4 regions of the Shewanella sp. MR-4 genome follow, and region 1 is predicted to be linked to each of the others. Evidence: predicted binding sites of a transcription regulator. Region 1 holds the regulator's gene; each other region holds the start of a gene.
What was found. Region 1 encodes sigma-54, which starts transcription at its own class of promoters, with help from an activator protein. Its sites were predicted from a motif close to GTTGGCACGNNNNTNGNNT; they were not measured.

Region 1 (2,204 bases):
GATGAGAGGGTGGGGTACTGGGCAGCGGCTAAGTCGCTGATGAGTTCCAGTACCTTTTTCTTACTGCCCGGAGTGGCGCAGGTTGTGCACTCCGGCCGCAGTATGGTACGAAGTTCCATTGCTAGTGTTTTGTTAACTTCTCTTTGTGTTTAATAACCTGACGATCAAGCTTGTCAATCAGGACGTCTATGGCAGCATACATATCTGCATGCTCTGAAGTCGCGAAGACTTCACCACCGGTGAGGTTGATTCTCGCTTCGGCAATTTGTTGCATTTTCTCAACATTGAGCACAACGTGCACATTATTGATCTGTTCGAAATGACGTTCAAGTTTTGAAAACTTTTCCTCAACATATGCCCGTAACGATTCGGTAATCTCGATATGGTGTCCACTCAGGTTTATTTGCATATAAACGTCCTCCGATTTCCACTGTAGGCTATAAACTTTTACGCTGATTGGAAGGGGGAATAAGCATCGCTTCTCGGTACTTCGCAATGGTTCTGCGCGCAACGTTAATTCCCTGTTCTGCCAGAAGTTGCGCCATCTTGCTGTCGCTTAATGGTTTTTTCTGGTTTTCCGCTGCAACCAGTTTCTTAATGAAGGCTCTGATTGCCGTGGATGAGCACTCACCGCCATCATCAGTCCCGACGTGGCTTGAGAAGAAATATTTTAGTTCAAAAAGTCCCTTTGGGGTATGCATGTACTTTTGCGTCGTCACCCGTGAAATGGTGGATTCATGCATCTCGACCGCCTCGGCGATATCGTTCAGGACCATAGGTTTCATGGCTTCTTCACCGTATTCGAAGAAACCCTGTTGATATTGCACTATGCAGTTTGCCACCTTGAGCAGTGTTTCGTTGCGGCTTTCAAGACTTTTGATAAACCATTTAGCCTCTTGCAGATGGCCGCGAATAAATTGGCTATCGGCCTGACTTTTGGTGCTGCGCGCCATGGCTGCATATTGCTGATTAACATTGATTTTTGGCATGCAGTCAGGGTTTAATTCGACCACCCAACGGCCGTTTTTCTTCGATACCGATACATCGGGGATCACATATTCTTCATCGACAGGGGTGATGAGTAAACCGGGGCGAGGGTTTAAGGTTTGGATCAGCGCTATGCTGTCCCTTAAGTCGTCCTCTTTGAGTTTGGTCTTACGCATTAATAATCTAAAGTCGCGGGCAGCGATCAGATCTAAATGATCTTTGATCAGCATGCGGGCGTTTTCGAGGTGTGGGGTGTCCGGCGAAAAATGGGAGAGTTGGATAAGCAGACATTCGCTTAAATCCTTTGCCGCGACACCAACGGGGTCGAAGTGTTGAATACGCTTGAGCACGGCTTCGACTTCATCCAGTTCTATCTCTGGATTGCCCATGGCCTCGAGGATATCTTCAGTACTTTGAGTGAGATATCCCTGATCGTCGATGGCATCAATAATTGCGGTGGCGATGGCTAAATCGGTTTCAGAGAAGGGCGTAAGGTTTTTCTGCCATTCTAAATGTTCGTACAGGCCTTCACTGGTTTCCCCTTGAAAGGGCATATCATCTTCACGGCTAGCACCAGAACCTGAGTTTGGCGATGCGGTAAAGACTTCATCCCAAGTGGTGTCCATGGGCAGTTCTTCGGGCAGGGATTCTTTGGTCAACGACTCGGCAATATCCACGGTGGAATTGTCTTGTTCCTGTGGCTGAGCCGTCGTTTCGCTAAAGTCGGTATCGGCGATATCTTGCTTACGTTCGGTAGGCGCGTCAAATTGCTCCTCTTCCAGCTCGAGAAGAGGATTAGAGTCTAAGGCTTGCTGGATCTCTTGCTGCAGTTCCAATGACGACAATTGCAACAGACGAATGGCCTGTTGAAGTTGTGGCGTCATGGTTAACTGTTGACCCAGTTTGAGCTGGAGTGACGCTTTCATGTTACCGCTGATCCCTACGTTATTATTGTGAATTTAGGCCGCTTGTTATCATATTGATGGCGCTTATTAAGCCAAAATTCAAGGCTAATTGGCTCTGTTTAAGTAACTATAGCCTGAATTGTTCACCTAAGTACACAGCCCTAACTTGCTGATTGTCTAAGATCTCTGCGGGAGTTCCTTCGGCTATCAGATTACCGTGACTGACAATGTAGGCATGTTCACAGACGTCTAAGGTCTCGCGCACATTGTGGTCTGTGATCAGTACCCCAAGGCCTCGGCTCTTGAGTTGTT
Region 2 (2,204 bases), 150 kb from region 1:
AAACCTTTTAATGCCGAACACTTAGGCAAGGCGCTAAATGCGACCATCGATTTGCTCAGCCACGATGAACTCGACCTAAGTCACTTCGATGTGCATGACGTGCGAGTGCTCGTGGTCGATGACAGCCGCATGGCGCGCAATGTGATTAAACGTACCATTGGCAACCTTGGGATCAAGCAGATCACCGAAGCGGAAGATGGCGCTCAAGCCATTGAGTTAATGCGTAATAATATGTTTGACCTGATCATTACCGATTACAATATGCCCAGTGTTGATGGCCTAGCACTCACTCAATTTATCCGTAATGAAAGCCAGCAATCCCATGTGCCTATCCTCATGGTGTCTTCGGAAGCGAATGATGCTCACCTGAGCAATGTCTCTCAGGCGGGAGTCAATGCCCTGTGCGATAAACCCTTCGAACCCAAATTGGTAAAGCAGCTCTTATATCAACTGCTCGAAGAATAAAACCTAAGTCACGAATGGGGTAAATATTCTGCATTTTTGTTACTTATAGGACACAAGCCCGTAGCAAAGGGCTTTCCAATGGCTAAACCTTGTGGCATGTTAGGCACGCTGACTTAATAAATCTACGGAAAGAAGAGACAATAAAGATGAACAAAACTGAACTTATTGCCAAGATTGCAGAAAATGCCGATATCACTAAAGCTGAAGCAGCACGTGCATTGAAATCTTTCGAAGCAGCTATTACTGAATCAATGAAAAACGGTGACAAGATCTCTATCGTTGGATTTGGCTCTTTTGAAACCTCCACTCGCGCAGCTCGTACTGGCCGTAACCCACAGACAGGTAAAGAAATTCAGATCGCTGAAGCCACTGTGCCTAAGTTTAAAGCGGGTAAAACCTTGCGTGATAGTGTGAACTAATTCGCTCGACATTGATTTTATAAAACGCCTCCTCTGTGAGGCGTTTTTTTTGCCCTCACGAAAGCATGAAAGATGATTTTTTGCACAAACACAGTGCGTCCACCGCTCCATTTTTGAGCATTTTAAAACATTTAATTAACATCAATTATGCAACCAATTGTTTTTAAAGATGTTCAAATAATGGCATGTGATTAGCAATTCCCTTATCAGAAAAAACCATGATGCACCAATGTCACCCACTCTATGGTGACATGAGTGAATCGATAAATAAGTCAATCGAGGGGATGAGAATGAGAAAATCACTGTACAGCGTTTTGGCATTATCGACGGGATTGTTATTAACGACCAACGCCTTTGCGGCGGTGTCCGGCAATATTGGCGGCACCTCAAACTATCTATGGCGCGGGGTAACTCAAACCAACGATGCGGTCGCTATCCAAGGAGGCATTGACTATAGCCATGACTCCGGATTCTATGCCGGCACTTGGGCCTCAAATGTCGACTTTGGCGACGATACCAGCTATGAGTTGGATCTCTACGCAGGCTACGGCGGCAACATCACCGAAGACCTCAGCTACGATATTGGCTACCTCTACTACGCTTACCCCGATGCCGAAGGCAGCATCGATTTTGGTGAACTGCACGGTGCCATCACCTGGAAATGGTTTGAACTCAGTTATTCCCACGTGATCAACGCCGGTGATGATGTCGCGGCCGAGCCATTAGATAACAAAGATATGAGTTATCTTGCGGCCACTGCGTCTTTCCCACTGACGGATAAGCTGAGCCTGTCATTGCACTACGGTTATTCCAGCGGCGATGTAGTCGAATCTTGGTTCGATGAGGATAACTACGCAGATTACAACGTCACACTCAGTGCCGATACCAGCATGGGCACAGTCTCATTTATGGTGTCGGATACCGATCTGCAGGGTGATGATGCCAAGGTTGTTTTAGGCTATTCCTACAGCTTTGATTTATAAAATTAAACGCAAAAAAAACGCCGCGATAATCGCGGCGTTTTTGTTAGGCTATCACGGCGCGATTCGATTTACGCGCTAATACCATCTTCTCAATATATTCCACGATAGGCTCAGTCACCGAAATCCCCGTGGTCTGCTCAATGCCTTCAATACCGGGCGCCGAGTTCACCTCTAGGATCAAGGGGCCGCGATTCGATCGTAAAATATCGACCCCCGCGACCACTAATCCCATGGCTTTCACAGCGGCAACCGCCATCTTGCGCTCTTCGGGCGTAATTTTTACTTTCTCGCCGCAGCCGCCTAAGTGCAGATTAGAGCGAAAATCCCCTTCAGGCCC
Region 3 (2,204 bases), 720 kb from region 1:
AGTTAGGTACTGCGACCGTGTTGCTCTCGGCGGCAACAGGTTTGTATATGCTCGGGCCTGGGATTGCGAAGGCGCTGTCCAATGTGTTTGAACGCGTCTTCACCATGGATCGCGCTGCGATTTTCGATACGAACCAGATGTTTAATGTATGGGGCGTCGTGGGAAGCGAGATTGGCTGGCCGTTACTTAAGATTATGTTACTGATTGTGGTGGTGGCATTTATCGGTAACGTATCCCTTGGCGGGATGAACTTCTCCACCCAAGCCATGATGCCTAAAGCCAGTAAAATGAGCCCGATTGCTGGCTTTAAGCGGATGTTTGGTGTGCAGGCCTTGGTTGAATTAACCAAAGGGATTGCTAAGTTTTCTGTGGTAGCAATCGCGGCTTATTTACTACTCAGTCATTATTTTAACGATATTCTACTCCTGTCAGCCGATCATCTTCCCGGTAACGTCCATCATGCGCTGGATTTGTTAGTGTGGATGTTTATTCTGCTTTGCTCCTCCGTCTTAGTCATTGTGGTGATCGATGTGCCGTTTCAGATCTGGAACCACAACAAACAGCTGAAAATGACTAAGCAGGAAGTGAAAGACGAGTATAAAGACACCGAAGGTAAACCTGAGGTCAAAGGGCGAGTACGCCAAATGCAGCGTGAGTTAGCGCAGCGACGCATGATGGCCGAAGTGCCCAATGCGGATGTGATTGTGGTGAACCCTGAGCATTATGCGGTGGCTATTAAATACGATGTGAAGCGCTCTGCAGCGCCTTTTGTTATCGCTAAAGGTGTTGATGAAGTCGCGTTTAAAATCCGCGAAGTGGCAAGGGCACATAACATTGCGATTGTCTCTGCACCACCGCTGGCGCGGGCAATTTATCACACCACTAAGCTTGAGCAGCAGATCCCTGAGGGCCTATTTACCGCGGTGGCACAGGTGCTGGCTTATGTGTTCCAGTTACGCCAGTACCAAAAAGGTCGTGGCCGTAAACCTATTCCAATCCCTGCTAATCAACCCATCCCTGACGAGCTGAAGCACTAGTTGAGTGTTAAGTTAACGAAGAGATAGTTCACAGAGATAAAACCATAACTTGAACTGTTAGCGGTTGGCGCGCTTTTTGCTTCCAGGCTGTTATACGTCAAAGTTTAGGTATCTGTGAATGGATGTTAAAGCCTCCCTAGGCCAAGTAAAACAGTTGAAACTGAGCTCTTTCAAGGGCATAGGTACGCCAATGCTAGTGCTTGCGGCATTGGCTATGATTGTATTGCCTATCCCGCCGTTTCTACTCGACGTTTTATTCTCTTTTAACATTGCCTTGGCTTTGATTGTTCTTCTTGTCGCGATTTATACCGACAGACCTTTAGATTTTGCTGCTTTCCCAACCGTTTTATTAGTCGCGACACTGCTGCGACTCGCGCTTAACGTGGCATCGACCCGTGTAGTATTACTCGAAGGCCATAATGGTGGTGACGCCGCCGGTAAGGTGATTGAGGCCTTCGGCTCAGTGGTGATTGGCGGTAACTATGCAGTGGGTTTGGTCGTATTTATCATCTTGATCATTATCAACTTTGCCGTTGTGACTAAAGGTGCTGGCCGTATTGCCGAGGTGAGTGCTCGCTTTACCTTAGATGCGATGCCCGGTAAGCAAATGGCCATCGATGCCGACTTGAACGCAGGTATTATTAATCAGGATCAAGCCAGAACCAGACGCGCCGAGGTGACCCGCGAAGCCGACTTCTATGGCGCAATGGACGGTGCATCTAAGTTTGTGAAGGGCGATGCGATTGCCGGTATCATGATTTTGGTTATCAACATTCTCGGTGGGTTTATTATCGGGATTGTGCAACACGGTTTGACATTCTCCCAAGCTGTTGAAATTTATACCCTGTTAACCATTGGTGACGGTCTCGTCGCACAAATTCCTGGTCTATTACTGTCAATCGCCGCGGCGTTGATGGTGACCCGTCAAAATGAATCTGGCGATATGGGCCAGATGCTGATTAGTCAGATGTTTGACAGTCACAAGTCACTCAGTATTGCGGCCGGCGTACTCTTTGTCATGGGTATTGTGCCAGGCATGCCACACATGGCGTTTTTAAGCTTTGCCGTGATCACAGGTGGTGCCGCTTACTTTATATTTAAACGTAATGAAGCCAAACGTGCCAAAGCCCTTGAGCAAGTCAAAACGGGCCCAGCGGAAAGAGCCGA
Region 4 (2,204 bases), 2.3 Mb from region 1:
GTAATTTTTGTTCGTAGGCGAATTTGTCTGAAGTGGATAAAGCATCCACAAAGAAAGGGTCGTCATGATAGGCGTTGTAGAGAATCGAAGCGGCGAGGCGTAAATCTTCAGCGGTGAGATAAACTGCACGGCACTCATCCAAGGTATTATTGTCCATTATTAGAATTCCTTGATTTAGATCACACTCTTAGGAGTAATTATCACTGTATCAAGGAAACAAAAAAGTGCAAATTTTAATCATAGATTGCATTTTTCAGTGAGTTGCATACCCTAAATAAAGGCACACACAGAGGATGCGAGCATGGATACAACGCCAGTCGATTTGAGTCACCTATTTGAACAGTTGGGATTAGCCAATCAAGCTCAAGCCATAGGGCAGTTTATTGCGACCCATCAACTTCCCCCTGAGACACACTTAACCGAAGCGCCATTTTGGACGCAGGCACAAAAGAGTTTTCTGACCGAGGCATTAGAAGCCGATGCCCAATGGACCGAACTTATCGAGCAGCTCGATGTGCAATTAAGAAAGCCCTAATGGCTTAGGGCTGACACTGAATCACTTATGACGAGTTGCGTTGAGTCGTTAAATCTTGCTGTAGGCGGTGTCACCCCAACCGACTAGCACACTATTACTTAAGACGATTGGCGTGCATTCGTCCTTAGTGGTTTTGCCATCGCTATGGGTATGCTGGGTGCGATAAAAGAGTACCAACACTTCTTTATCGGCTTGGCCATCTTTCTGCTGCAGATAAGATTCGCTGAAGTCCGAGGCGCCCATCAGGGTCATCACTTGGTCTTTACTCATGCCAAGGCTGAGCTTAGTCAGATTATTGCGGTTTTTGTCCTGTGTTTTTTCCCAAGATTCGTTGCTATCCCACTTAGATTCACTGTCGCCGACATTGACCACACAACCGCTAAGACCTAAGCTTGCTAACCCTAAAAACGTGACCGCGATGAGTTTGCGATTAATATTTGCGTTCATATTATGACTTCCTGTGTACTTGTTATAAAAATGCTTTAAAAGCAAAATCAATGCCAAACGGCAATACATTGATTTATAAGAACTAAAATAACCACATCACAGTAAGTTAGTGAAAAACACGATATAGATTAAGGAATTTCACTTATTATGAGTCCGATTGACCAAGTGTTAGCAGCAGCGTGCGCACTCGAGGCCAGTGGTAAAACCCCAAGCCTTGCCCTGATAAAAAGCCGCGTCGGTAACAAAATCCCCATGCCGCTGTTAATCCAAGGATTACAGCAGTTTAAATCGATACCCAAAGCCGAGCGTGAGCGTTTAGCGGCCCAATCACAGCCCGTGGTTGAAGAGACACATACCGCCGAAGCTTCGCCACTCACAGTCGCCACACTGGCGCAACAGTTAGCCCAGTTACAACAGGGCATTGAGCAAGCCCTCGCGTTAAAAAACAACGAGATCATGCAACTCAAAAATGAACTTATCGAGCTGAAACAACGTGTCGGTCAACTCGAATCCCAAGGAAAATCCGCTTAATGTTTGTCACCGAATTGCGCTTTGAATGCTTTGCCGATACCACCATCAGTGCGGCAGAACGTGCCATCAATCAATTACTCGAAGCCTACCGCGCTAATGGCCAAATCCTCGGCCGCGAATTTGCCGTGGCCTTTAATGAGGGCGAATTTCGAGTACGCCTACTCACGCCTGAAAAAAACAGTTTGAATCATCGTTATCACAGCCCTTGGGTGAAAAAAGCGCTGGCGGAATTAACCGAGGCTAAGCTACTGGCGCCACGCGAAAAATTTATCGGTCAGGATATTAATTCTGAGGTGAGTAATACTGAGCCCCCCAGCTGGCAGCTGCTCTACACTAGCTATGTGCATATGTGCTCGCCCCTGCGAAGTGGCGATAACCTATTGCCCATTCCGCTGTACCAAATCCCAGCCACCTTTAATGGTGATCATAAACGGGTTATCCGCTGGCAAACCGAGTGGCAAGCCTGTGATGAGTTACAAATGGCGGCCGCCACTAAGGCAGAATTTGCCGCGCTGGAAGAATTATCCAGCCCAAACAGTGATTTATTTAGGAGAGGTTGGGATTTACGCGGCCGAATCGAATACCTGACCAAAATCCCTACTTACTATTATTTGTATCGCGTTGGGGGACAGGATCTGCAATCCGAGTTAGCTCGCCCCTGCCCACGCTGTGGCAGTCACGACTGGAAACT

Region 2: a site for sigma-54 is predicted at 1,064-1,082, ahead of SHEWMR4_RS02865 (TorF family putative porin). Genes of this name have one in related genera too.
Region 3: a site for sigma-54 is predicted at 1,101-1,119, ahead of flhA (flagellar biosynthesis protein FlhA). Genes of this name have one in related genera too.
Region 4: a site for sigma-54 is predicted at 1,022-1,040, ahead of SHEWMR4_RS13965 (DUF3192 domain-containing protein). Genes of this name have one in related genera too.

Annotation. Positions count from the first base shown of each region.
Region 1 covers NC_008321.1:781,290-783,493, forward strand. The annotation lists gene ptsN (PTS IIA-like nitrogen regulatory protein PtsN) at 1-119, opposite strand, end outside; gene hpf (ribosome hibernation promoting factor) at 122-409, opposite strand; gene SHEWMR4_RS03515 (RNA polymerase factor sigma-54) at 438-1,913, opposite strand; gene lptB (LPS export ABC transporter ATP-binding protein) at 2,020-2,204, opposite strand, start outside.
Region 2 covers NC_008321.1:632,240-634,443, reverse strand. The annotation lists gene SHEWMR4_RS02875 (response regulator) at 1-465, shown strand, start outside; gene SHEWMR4_RS02870 (HU family DNA-binding protein) at 612-884, shown strand; gene SHEWMR4_RS02865 (TorF family putative porin) at 1,175-1,867, shown strand; gene rimK (30S ribosomal protein S6--L-glutamate ligase) at 1,911-2,204, opposite strand, start outside.
Region 3 covers NC_008321.1:1,501,028-1,503,231, forward strand. The annotation lists gene flhB (flagellar biosynthesis protein FlhB) at 1-1,037, shown strand, start outside; gene flhA (flagellar biosynthesis protein FlhA) at 1,156-2,204, shown strand, end outside.
Region 4 covers NC_008321.1:3,162,466-3,164,669, forward strand. The annotation lists gene SHEWMR4_RS13955 (GNAT family N-acetyltransferase) at 1-157, opposite strand, end outside; gene SHEWMR4_RS13960 (DUF2789 domain-containing protein) at 302-535, shown strand; gene SHEWMR4_RS13965 (DUF3192 domain-containing protein) at 584-982, opposite strand; gene SHEWMR4_RS13970 (hypothetical protein) at 1,130-1,513, shown strand; gene SHEWMR4_RS13975 (Zn-ribbon-containing protein) at 1,513-2,204, shown strand, end outside.